DNA from 2 places in the Nostocoides veronense genome. Region 2 is predicted to be linked to the other one. Evidence: predicted binding sites of a transcription regulator. Region 2 holds the regulator's gene; the other holds the start of a gene.
The links. Region 2 encodes LexA, which represses DNA repair genes until DNA is damaged. Its sites were predicted from a motif close to TCGAACANNTGTTCGA; they were not measured.
Positions count from the first base shown of each region.

Region 1: ruvC (crossover junction endodeoxyribonuclease RuvC) is a predicted target of LexA. The motif match lies at 4,008-4,023, and genes of this name have one in related genera.

Region 1 is NZ_BAAAPO010000003.1:34,484-40,311, forward strand. It holds gene ABD225_RS00825 (glycosyltransferase family 4 protein) at 1-243, shown strand, start outside; gene ABD225_RS00830 (hypothetical protein) at 234-809, shown strand; gene pdxS (pyridoxal 5'-phosphate synthase lyase subunit PdxS) at 886-1,785, shown strand; gene ABD225_RS00840 (GNAT family N-acetyltransferase) at 1,868-2,365, opposite strand; gene pdxT (pyridoxal 5'-phosphate synthase glutaminase subunit PdxT) at 2,419-3,021, shown strand; gene ABD225_RS00850 (YebC/PmpR family DNA-binding transcriptional regulator) at 3,067-3,825, shown strand; gene ruvC (crossover junction endodeoxyribonuclease RuvC) at 4,052-4,570, shown strand; gene ruvA (Holliday junction branch migration protein RuvA) at 4,567-5,172, shown strand; gene ruvB (Holliday junction branch migration DNA helicase RuvB) at 5,169-5,828, shown strand, end outside.
Region 2 is NZ_BAAAPO010000008.1:2,517-8,344, reverse strand. It holds gene ABD225_RS02535 (ComEC/Rec2 family competence protein) at 1-803, shown strand, start outside; gene ABD225_RS02530 (LysR family transcriptional regulator) at 794-1,777, opposite strand; gene ABD225_RS02525 (NAD-dependent protein deacetylase) at 1,844-2,716, shown strand; gene lexA (transcriptional repressor LexA) at 2,768-3,496, opposite strand; gene ABD225_RS02515 (LysM peptidoglycan-binding domain-containing protein) at 3,877-4,155, shown strand; gene nrdR (transcriptional regulator NrdR) at 4,363-4,842, shown strand; gene ABD225_RS02505 (vitamin B12-dependent ribonucleotide reductase) at 4,929-5,828, shown strand, end outside.

The sequences.
Region 1 (5,828 bases), on a different contig from region 2:
GACTTGCCGGCCTTCCTGCGGGTGCTCGGCGAAGGTGCCGGCGCGTCCTTCACCAATGAGGACAGCGGCGCCCTCGCCTCCGAGATACTGCGTCTCCTCGACAACGACGGGCTGCGCGTTGCGCTCGCGGCGGCGGCGAGTGTCCGCGCGCGAGACTTCGACTGGTCGATCGTGGCGAATGACATCCTCGCCGTCTATGACACCGTCACCCCGCCCGGACTTCGGAGTCGCGCATGGAACTGATCAGTTGGGTCATTCTCGCGGTGGCGCTCGCCCTTGGCGCGGCGTGGTATCTCTCCTATAGCGCGGCCCGGCTCGACCGGCTGCACGCCAAGGTCGAAGGGGCGTTGTCGGCCCTGGATGCCAACTTGGTCCGGCGCGCCGAATCGAGTCTGGAACTGGCCAATAGCGGGGTCCTCGATCCGGCCTCCGCCCTGCTGTTGGCCACGGCGGCCTCCGATGCTTTGGAGCGCGAGACCGAGCACGCTCTGCCCGACGATCTCCTCGACGGACAGCACTTCGGTGGTCGGGAGGATGTTGAATCCGACCTGACCGAAACGATCCGCGCCACGTTGACGCCAGGGGTTGTCGCGCAGATTGCCTCCGACGAAGGCCCGGCCGCCGAGGAACTCGAGCGACTGATCGCCGCCGGACGCCGAGTGCAGTTCGCCCGGAACTTCCACAACCAGGCGGTCCGTGATGTCCGCCGGGTCCGGGGCAAGCGCGTGGTGCGCTGGTTCCGGCTCGCCGGCCACGCCGAACTTCCCGAACCGGTCGACTTCGACGACGCGGTGCCGGGAGACCGCTGAGCCCGCTCGCGCGCGGGACGTAGACTGCGGACGGCCGCCCACGCGGCATACCCCCTGAACTGGCAAGCGAGGCACCATGTCCGAAATCACCACCCCCTCCACCGGCACCGCGCGGGTCAAGCGCGGCATGGCCGAGATGCTCAAGGGCGGGGTCATCATGGATGTCGTCACCCCCGATCAGGCCAAAATCGCCGAGGACGCTGGCGCGGTGGCCGTCATGGCGCTGGAGCGGGTGCCGGCGGACATTCGTGCGCAGGGCGGCGTGTCGCGCATGAGCGACCCCGACATGATCGACGGCATCATCGCGGCGGTCTCGATCCCGGTGATGGCCAAGGCCCGGATCGGTCACTTCGTCGAGGCGCAGGTGCTGCAAGCGCTCGGTGTCGACTACATCGATGAGTCCGAGGTGCTGACTCCGGCCGACTACGCCAACCACATCGACAAGTGGGCCTTCACGGTGCCATTCGTCTGCGGCGCAACGAATCTGGGAGAGGCACTGCGCCGGATCACCGAGGGGGCGGCGATGATCCGCTCCAAGGGCGAGGCCGGCACCGGTGATGTCTCGAATGCCACGACGCATATGCGCCAGATCCGCCAGGAAATCCGCCGCCTGCAGAACCTGCCCGAGGACGAACTCTTCGTCGCGGCCAAGGAGTTGCAGGCGCCCTATGAGCTGGTGCGTGAGGTCGCGCAGGCGGGCAAGCTGCCGGTCGTGCTCTTCACGGCGGGGGGCATCGCTACTCCCGCGGATGCCGCGATGATGATGCAACTGGGCGCCGAGGGCGTCTTCGTCGGCTCGGGCATCTTCAAGTCCGGGAATCCCGCTCAGCGGGCGGAGGCGATCGTCAAGGCGACGACCTTCTTTGACGACCCCGATGTGATCGCCAAGGTCTCCCGTGGGCTCGGCGAGGCGATGGTCGGCATCAATGTCGAGGAGATCGCGCAGCCGCATCGGCTGGCCGAGCGCGGCTGGTAATTCTCGTCGGCGCGCTGGAGGGGGCGTTGAAGATGAGGCTGCCGGCGCCGCCGAATTCGTCCGGCTGCTACACCAGTCCGGGTCAGCCTGATGCCGTCCTGCCCGCCAGGCGCGGTCCCGGCGAGCTGCCGGACCACACCATGAGCACATCCGGTGCGCCTTCATCGTTGTCACCATCGGTCCAGGCGACCTGCGTGAAGCCATGCCGTTCATAGAACCGGATGGCCGAGACATTGGCCTGGAAGGCCCACAGCTGCAGTCCGCCGGGCAGGGTGTCCTTGGCCAGTTCCAGCAGGCACGACCCCAGACCGGAACCGGTGTGCTCGCGACGCAGATACAGGTGGTCGAGGTGGTCGGGCTCGCTGAGGACGAGAAAGCCGATCAGGTCACCGCCCACCTGGGCGACCCAGGTCGTCGCCGTCTCGATCTGGCCGCGCAGGAAAGGCTCGACGGTGTCGCGGGGGTGGACGATCATCGGGATCTGGGGCACGCACTCCTGCCGGATCTGCCAGAAGAGTTCCGCCAGGGCTGGGGCGTCGTCGGTCGTGGCCGGTCGCACGATGGGGTCCACGTGCGTCATGATCCCAGCGTTCGCCGCAGATGCTGCCAAGACGGCGAAAGACGAGGAGCGATATGACCACGCCGACGATCGGGGTGCTCGCCGTGCAGGGCGATGTGCGCGAACACCTCGTCGCGCTGGAGGCGGCCGGGGCGACTGGCGTCCGGGTTCGGCGGCCCGAAGAGATTGAGGGGATTGACGGGCTCGTTATCCCCGGGGGCGAGTCGACGGTGATGGACAAACTCGTCCGCACCTTCGGGCTGCACGAGCCGCTGCGGGCGCGCCTCACCGGTGGGCTCCCGGCATACGGCTCCTGCGCGGGGATGATCATGCTTGCGGACCGAATCGCCGACGGTCGCGATGACCAGCAGACGCTTGGTGGTCTGGATATCACGGTGCGCCGCAATGCTTTTGGGCGCCAGGTCGACTCCTTCGAGGCGGATCTGCATATCCGCGAGCTCGGCCCCGAGCCGATGCGCGCAGTCTTTATCCGGGCTCCGTGGGTGGAGGAGACGGGTGCCGCGGTCCGGGTTCTCGCGCGGGTCGAGTCGGGCCCGGCGGCCGGCCGCGTCGTCGCGGTGCGACAGGGCAACCTGCTCGCCACCTCCTTCCACCCCGAGGTGACCGGCGACCATCGCGTGCACAGCTATTTCGTCGCGATGGTGCGCTCCGCGTAGGATCATTCGCCAGCCCCGAACACCGCCGACGAATGAGGACCACGCATGTCCGGCCACTCCAAATGGGCCACCACCAAGCACCAGAAGGCCGCCAAGGATGCCAAGCGCGGCAAGCTCTTCGCCAAGCTGATCAAGAACATCGAGGTCGCGGCGAAGCAGGGTGGCGGCGACCCCGAAGGCAATCCCACGCTGTGGGATGCGATCTATAAGGCCAAGAAGTCATCGGTCCCCAACGACAATATCGACCGCGCGGTCAAGCGCGGCTCCGGCGCCGAAGCCGGCGGTTCCGACTGGCAGACGATCATGTATGAGGGGTACGCCCCCGGTGGTGTCGCCCTCCTCATCGAGTGCCTGACCGACAACCGCAACCGCGCGGCGGCCGAGGTGCGCACGGCGCTGACCCGCAATGGCGGCAACCTGGCCGACCCCGGCTCGGTCGCCTATATCTTCAACCGTAAGGGCGTTGTCATTGTCCCCAAGGGCGCGAAGTCCGAGGACGACATCCTCGAGGTCGTGCTCGATGCCGGTGCCGAAGAAGTCAATGACAATGGCGACACCTGGGAGATCGTCTCCGAGGCCACCGATGTCATTGCCGTCCGCAGCGCCTTGCAGGAGGCCGGCATCGACTACGACTCCGCTGAGGCGTCCTTCGTGCCCAACCTCCAGGTCCCGCTCGACCTCGATGGCGCCAAAAAGATGATCCGCGTCGTCGAAGCGCTCGAAGACTCCGACGACGTCCAGAACGTCTTCGCCAATGGCGATATCCCCGACGACGTCCTCGCCGAGCTCGAAGAAGAAGACTGACCCCGGGGGCGTTTGTAACGTGTGCTAGCACCAGATAGGTGACTGTCCAAAGGTTGCAACCTGTGCACAGTCACCTAAGTAGTGCTAGCACTACTTAGGTGACGGGCGACCGAGTCCCTGCGGCCGCCGTTCGGCCCGCGTGGCGTGTCGGCCGTTGCCGTCGAGGCTGGGTAGCCTGTCTCCCGAACATCTGTTCGCACGAGTCAGCGACGGGAAGGAGGTCGGTATGCGCGTCCTCGGCGTCGACCCCGGGCTGACCCGCTGCGGTCTAGGAGTGGTCGACGGCCAACCCGGTCGGGCCAGCATGGTCGCCGTCGGCGTCGTGCGGACCCCGAGCGATGGGGACCCGGGGGAGCGGCTGGTCTATCTCGAGCAGGAATTGCTTGCCTGGATCGAGCGCTTCGAGCCCGAGGTCATCGCCATCGAGCGCGTTTTCGCCGATGTCAATGTCGCGTCCGTCATGACCACGGCGCACGCGACCGCGATTGCGCTGCTGCTGGCTGCTAAGAAGGGCATTCCGGTCGCCTTCCACACCCCCACCGAGGTCAAGGCCGCCGTCACCGGCGATGGCCGCGCCGGCAAAGCGCAGGTTACGGCCATGGTCACCCGCATCCTCAAACTCACCGAACGTCCTCGGCCGGCCGATGCGGCAGACGCCCTAGCCCTCGCCATTTGCCATACCTGGCGAGGCAGCACCCAGGCGCGCTATACCGCCGCAGCCGCCACTCACGGAGGTCGCCGATGATCGCCAGCCTTACCGGGAGCATCGAGTATGTCGGCCTCGACCGCCTAATCCTGCGCGTCGGCGGGGTCGGTCTGCTCGTCCACACCACGCCCGCCACGGCCGCCGCCGCCCGTGCCGGAACCGAGGCCGCGCTCGCCACCAGCCTTGTGGTCCGCGAGGACAGCCTGACGATCTTCGGCTTCGACACGCCCGCTGAGCGCGAAATGTTCGAGACCCTGCAATCGGTCTCCGGCGTCGGCCCGCGGTTGGCCCTGGCGATGCTGGCCGTCATGGGTCCCGAAGAACTGCGCACGGCTCTCGCCTCCGGCGACACCCGCTCGCTGACCAAGATCCCCGGCATCGGCGCCAAATCCGCGGAGCGCCTCGTCCTGGAGCTGCGCGACAAGGTCGGACGGCTCCCCGGGGCCACCGCGCCCGCTGCCACCTCGCCGCGCCCCGCGGCTGGCGACTGGCGTGAGCCCGTCACCGAGGCCCTCGTCGGTCTGGGCTGGAACGCCAAGCAGGCCGAGGGCGCTGTGGACAAGGTCGCCGCTGCCGAGCCGCCCGCGGAGGGCGAGATCGCGGCATACCTGCGCCTGGCCCTGCGAGAATTGCGCCGATGAGCAAGGGGTATGCCAGCGAAGTGCGCGAAGGGGACAGCGGGGACTTCGAGTCCAGCCGGGTCCTCGACGCAAGGGGCGAGGCCGACGAACAGCAGGTCGAGGCGGCGCTGCGCCCTAAGCGGCTGGCGGACTTCCCCGGCCAGACGCGAGTGCGCGATCAGCTCGACCTCGTCCTGCAGGCGGCCAAGGGGCGCGGCGCCGCGCCCGACCACATCCTGCTCTCGGGTCCACCCGGCCTAGGAAAGACCACTCTGGCCATGATCGTCGCCGCCGAATTGGAGCGCCCCATCCGCGTGACCAGCGGCCCGGCGATCCAGCACGCCGGCGACCTCGCCGCCGTGCTCTCCTCCCTCGACGAGGGCGAGGTGCTTTTCCTCGACGAGATCCACCGGATGGCGCGAGCCGCCGAGGAAATGCTCTATCTCGCGATGGAGGACTTCCGAGTCGATGTCATCGTCGGCAAGGGGGCCGGCGCCACCGCCATACCCCTGGAGTTGCCGCCGTTCACGGTCGTCGGCGCGACCACGCGATCCGGGTTGCTGCCCGCGCCCTTGCGCGACCGCTTCGGCTTCACCGGTCACCTCGACTTCTATGCCCCCGAGGACCTCGCGCTGATCCTCGCCCGCTCGGCCGGACTGCTGAAGGTCGACGCGGAC
Region 2 (5,828 bases):
TCCCGGTGGGTTCCATGGCGTGGCCGCCCGGTCCGTGGCAACTGGTGGCCTGCGATGTCGGCCAAGGGGATGCGCTCGTCCTGGCGACCACGCCCGGCCATGCGGTGCTTGTCGATGCCGGACCTGAGCCGCGCGCGGTCGACCGCTGCCTGCGACGCCTTGGCGTGCGCGTGCTCGATCTCGTTGTGCTGACCCACTTCCACGCCGACCATGTCGACGGTCTCGCTGGGGCGTTGCGGGGTCGATCTACCGCAGCCATCGTTGTCTCGCCGGTCGCCGAACCCGCCGATCGGGTTGCCGCTGTGCACCGGCTCGCGGGCGCGCGCGGCATACCCATCCGGGAAGCAGTGTTGGGGCAGGAGTTCGCGATGGGACCGCTACGGCTGCGGGTGCTCGCGCCGGTTCGGCGGATCATCGCGGGCTCCATCCCGAACAATGCAAGCATCGTGGTGAGTGCCCACAGCGGGGATCTCGACGCCCTGCTCACGGGCGATATCGAGAAGGAAGCCGGCGCCGCGTTGCGAGCCTCGCTGGCGAAAAGCCCTGCAGCACACCCGCATTTTGATGTCGTCAAGGCGGCGCACCACGGCTCGGCCAATATCGACCCGGCGCTCATTGCCATGGCGGCGGCGCCGCTGACGCTGATCAGCGTCGGTGCCGACAACGATTACGGTCACCCGTCACCGCGACTACTCGAGCTTGAGGCAAATCTGGGAAGCACCGTCCTGCGCACCGATCTCTCGGGAGATATCGCCGTCTGGGTCGAGGGCGAGCACGTGCTCACCCGCACCACTCACAGGTGATAGTCGAGGACTGCTTCGGAGTCGACACGATCGGCGGCGACGGCGGGGAAGGTCGGCAGCAGATCCGGCGAACCGGCGACATCGGTCAAGGCCTCAAGGGCGGCCGCTACGGCCGGAACATGCTGCAGGTCGGCGGTTGTCACCGCCACAATCTCGCGCCGCGACGCGGGGATAACCGGACGGATCACGACATCCGGATTGAAAGCGGTGCGCGCGATCAAGTCGGGAATCAGGGCAACGCCCAACCCCGCGGCCACCAAGCCCTGAACGGCGACATAGTCCTCGGTCTCGAAGCTCACCGCAGGTGTGAACCCGGCCCGCCCGGCGAGATCGAGCAGATGCCCGCGGCACCGCGGGCAGCCGGCGATCCAGGCGGCGTCGGCCAGGGCGCGCAGGGGCACCGGCTCGTCCAAGCTGGCCAGCGCATGGTCGGTGGGCAGCGCGACAAGCACTTCGTCGTCGAGCAGATGCCGAGTCACGAAGATGTCGAGATCTTCCTCGCCGCGGGCCACATCGGTGCCGGCATAGGTGAAGGCCACGGCCAGATCACACTCGCCGGCGCGCAGCGCCGCGAGCGACTCGGGCGGCTCGGCCTCCGTGAAGGTCATTGACACCCCGGGAAAGCGATCCCGCACCAGGGCCAAGGCCTTCGGCACCAAGGTCGCGGAGGCCGACGGGAAAGCCGACAGGCGCACGCGTCCGGCCCGCAGACCCGCGAGCGCCGCTACCTCCTCCTCGGCGGCGTCCAGCGCCGCAAGCACGGTCCCGGCGTGCCGGGCGAGGGCGTGCCCGGCTTCGGTCAGCCGGACGGTGCGTCCAACGCGATCGACCAAGGGCGTGCCAACCCGCTGTTCCAGGCGCCGAACCATCTGCGAGATCGCGGGCTGCGAATAGCCCAGCGACGCCGCAGCGGAGGTGAAGCTGCCCTCGTCGGCGATGGCCCGCATCACGCGGAGCCCGGCAGCATCGATCACCGGGCCACCATAACGCAGCGTTATAGGCCAGCCCGAGGACGACGTGAGGCACGGCATACTGACGGGGTGTCCGCGTCGCCCACCCATGTCGCGCAACTCGCGGCATACCTCGGCTCCGGGCCGCCGCTGGTCTTGACCGGCGCGGGCATCAGCACTGATTCCGGTATCCCGGACTACCGCGGCCCGGATGGAACGCGCCGGGTGACCCCGATGTCGCATCAGGAGTTCGTCTCCAGTGCGGCTGCGCGGCAACGCTATTGGGCCCGGTCGTATGCCGGGTGGTTACGTTTCGCCGCCGCTCGCCCCAATCCGGGGCACCGGGCCGTTGCCGCCCTGCAGTCCGACGGCCGGGTCGGCACGGTCATCACCCAGAATGTCGACCTGCTCCATCAGGTGGCCGGCGCGCGCGATGTCGTGGACCTGCACGGCCGGCTGGCCGACGTCATCTGTCTGGATTGCTCGGCCCGCTATCCGCGCGAGCAGATCCAGGCCTGGCTCGCCGAGGCCAACCCGCAGGCGGCCGACGGCATCGACCGCGATCCCGGCGGTGGATCGCGGGTCTCGGCGCAGATCCGCCCGGACGGCGATGTCGTGCTCGCCCCCGAACTCATCGAGGGATTCCGCAGTCCCCGCTGTCTGGTATGCCGCGGCGACCGGCTCAAGCCCGATGTCGTCTTCTTCGGAGCCAGCGTGCCGCCGGAGCGCGTCGCGCACTGCTTCGAGTTGACGGATGCGGCGTCCGGCTTGCTCGTGATTGGTTCTTCGCTGATGGTGATGAGCGGCTTGCGTTTCGTCAAAAGGGCTGCGGCACAAGGCAAACCAATCGCTATCGTCACCAAGGGACCGACCCGCGGCGATGACCTCGCCACCCTGCGGATCGACGCCGACATCTCGCCGCTGCTGCACGCCGTGGCGTCCGAGGTTACGGCCCTGGCCTAAGGCACCGACGGCACGCGGGCGCACCCCGCGGGGTGCGCCCGCGTGTCTGAATCAGACGCGCCGCAGGACGGCAGTGACCTTGCCCAGGATCGTCGCGTGGTCACCGTCAATGGGGGAGAAGGCGGTGTTGTGCGGCATCAGCCACACCTTGCCGTCCTTGCGCTTGAACGTCTTCACCGTCGCCTCGTTGTCCAAGAGCGCGGCGACGATATCGCCATTGTCGGCGGTGGGCTGCTGCCGCACGACGACCCAGTCCCCATCGCAGATCGCGGCGTCGATCATCGAGTCACCGACGACCTTGAGCAGGAAGAGCGATCCCTCGCCGACGATCTGCCGCGGCAACGGGAAGACGTCCTCGACGACCTCCTCTGCGGTGATCGGCACGCCGGCCGCAATCCGGCCGAGCACCGGGACATATGACGCCTCGGGCCGAGCGTCGCCCGAACCGGTTTCGTCGATGAATTGCTCCTCCACGTGGTCCCCGGGCCGGTAGCCCCGGGCTTTGGGGGCGTCCGGCGAGACGACCTCAATCGCGCGCGGGCGGTGCGGGTCGCGCCGGAGGTAGCCCTTGCGTTCCAGGGCGTGCAACTGATGAGCAACAGAACTAGGAGAAACCAGGCCGACGGCTTCGCCGATCTCACGGATGCTCGGGGGGTAGCCGCGCCGGTCGATGCTGTTGCGGATCACCTCAAGGACGCGTCGCTGCCGCACCGTCAGGGCCTCGCCGCCGTCGCGTTCGGGCAGTGAATGGACCTGGCCGCTGCCATCCTCTGTGCTCATCGCTGCCTTCCGTCCCTTTCGTAGATCGCATTTTCCCTGCTCAGAGGGGCTGTCAGTGCCCCCTGTCAGGCTTTCTGCCATGACCTTGAGCCTAGGGGGTCGACGCGTTCAGATCAAACATCTGTACGAGCGTGTCTTGCTCCTCGGGCTCGGATCGTGCTAGACATCGTACAACCGTTCTATCGAACGAACATTCGATAGACACGCCGAAGGGAGATAGGGATATGAGCGCAGCAATCGCTTGGGATGGTGTCGAGGCAGGGCGCCTCGTGGGAACTCGTGGTGGGCGCTCCCGTGGCCACCTTCGCCTGGTGCCGACCGCTGCGCCAGCGCGGGTGGCCCCGTCACGGCCGATGCGTCCAGAGGCTACTGGTTTCCGCTTGACCCGCCTCGGTCGACTGTCGATCACCCTCTTTGCTGCGGTCGCGCTCTGTGCGGGCCTGGCCCTTGCGTATGCCGCGGGGCCCGGTGCGGCGGCCCCCGCGGGAAGCGGGGAGCGGGTCGTCGTCGTCCAGTCCGGGCAGACCCTCTCCGGCCTGGCACAGGCCTATCTGCCCGAGCGCGGGATCGTCAACGCCATCTCGGCGATCCAGGTGGCCAATGGGCTCTCCAGCGACCGCCTTCTTGCTGGTCAGCGGCTCGTCATTCCGGCGCGCTGAGACCTCGTTGATGGCTGGTGGGACGCCGCCACGCCGGTGGACCCAAAGGGTTGACGTAGTGGCTACTTTCTCCGTAGAGTCCTACATCTAGTGGTTACACGCATGTAGTTCGTCCACATCTAGTGCACATCCGCAGCGTTGTTACCCACAGGTTGTCCCCATCTTGTCCCCGGTGTCATCCCCAAAGTCGCGTAGATCGGAGTGGTCGTGCACTGTCCTTTCTGCCGCCACACCGACTCGCGCGTGGTGGATTCGCGCACCAGTGACGACGGGGCGCAGATCCGTCGGCGCCGCCAGTGCCCGGACTGCAATCGCCGGTTCACCACGATCGAGACGGCCGGGCTGACAGTCGTCAAGCGTTCCGGCGTCTCCGAACCGTTCAGCCGAGCCAAGGTCCTCGCCGGCGTCCGGAAGGCCTGCCAAGGCCGCCCGGTCTCCGAAGACGACCTGGCGCTGCTGGCCCAACGGGTCGAAGAGAGCGTGCGCTCCGCCGGCAATGCCGAGGTCGATGCCCACGACGTGGGGATGGCCATCCTCGGGCCGCTGCGCGACCTCGACGAGGTCGCCTACCTTCGCTTCGCGAGCGTCTACCAGGCTTTTGACTCCTTGGAGGACTTCGAGGCGGCGATCACGCTGCTGCGGGCCGAACGCAGCCCGGTCGACGATCCGCTGATCGGCGCCCCATAGGACTCCCGGGCGCCGGTCGCGACGCGCGGCCGGTGCCCGGTGACCACACGACATACGCATCACCACACCACCCAGGAGAGAGATCCATGACGGAGACCGCCCGTCCCAGTGCCGCCCGTTCCGGAAAGGCCAAGGGCCTGACGATGCAACGCATCTACACCACCGCCGGCGTCCACCCCTATGACGCGGTCACCTGGGAGAAGCGCGACATCAACCAGACCAACTGGAAGACCGGCGAGGTCATCTTCGACCAGAAGGGCGTGGAGTTCCCCGAGTTCTGGTCGGTCAACGCTTCGACGATCGTCACGACCAAGTACTTCCGTGGCGCCGTCGGCACCGAGGCGCGCGAGCACAGCCTGCGCCAGCTCATCGACCGCGTCGTGCTGACCTACACCAAGGCCGGCAAGGAGCACGGATATTTCGCGAGCGACGAAGACGCCGAGATCTTCGAGCACGAACTCACGCACGCCCTGCTGCACCAGGTCTTCTCGTTCAACTCCCCGGTGTGGTTCAACGTCGGCACCCCGAGCCCGCAGCAGGTCAGCGCCTGCTTCATCCTCTCCGTCGACGACTCGATGGACAGCATCCTCAACTGGTACAAGGAAGAGGGCTTCATCTTCAAGGGCGGCTCCGGCGCTGGCCTGAACCTCTCGCGCATCCGCTCTAGCAAGGAACTGCTCTCCTCCGGGGGCACCGCCTCCGGCCCGGTCTCCTTCATGCGTGGCGCCGACGCCTCCGCTGGCACCATCAAGTCCGGTGGCGCCACCCGCCGCGCCGCCAAGATGGTCGTCCTCGATGTCGACCACCCGGACATCTATGAGTTCGTGGAGACCAAGGCCCGCGAAGAGGACAAGATCCGCGCGCTGCGCGATGCCGGCTTCGACATGGACCTCGGCGGGCGAGACATCGTCTCGGTCCAGTACCAAAACGCCAACAACTCGGTCCGCGTCACCGACACCTTCATGCGCGCGGTCGAGGAGGGCACC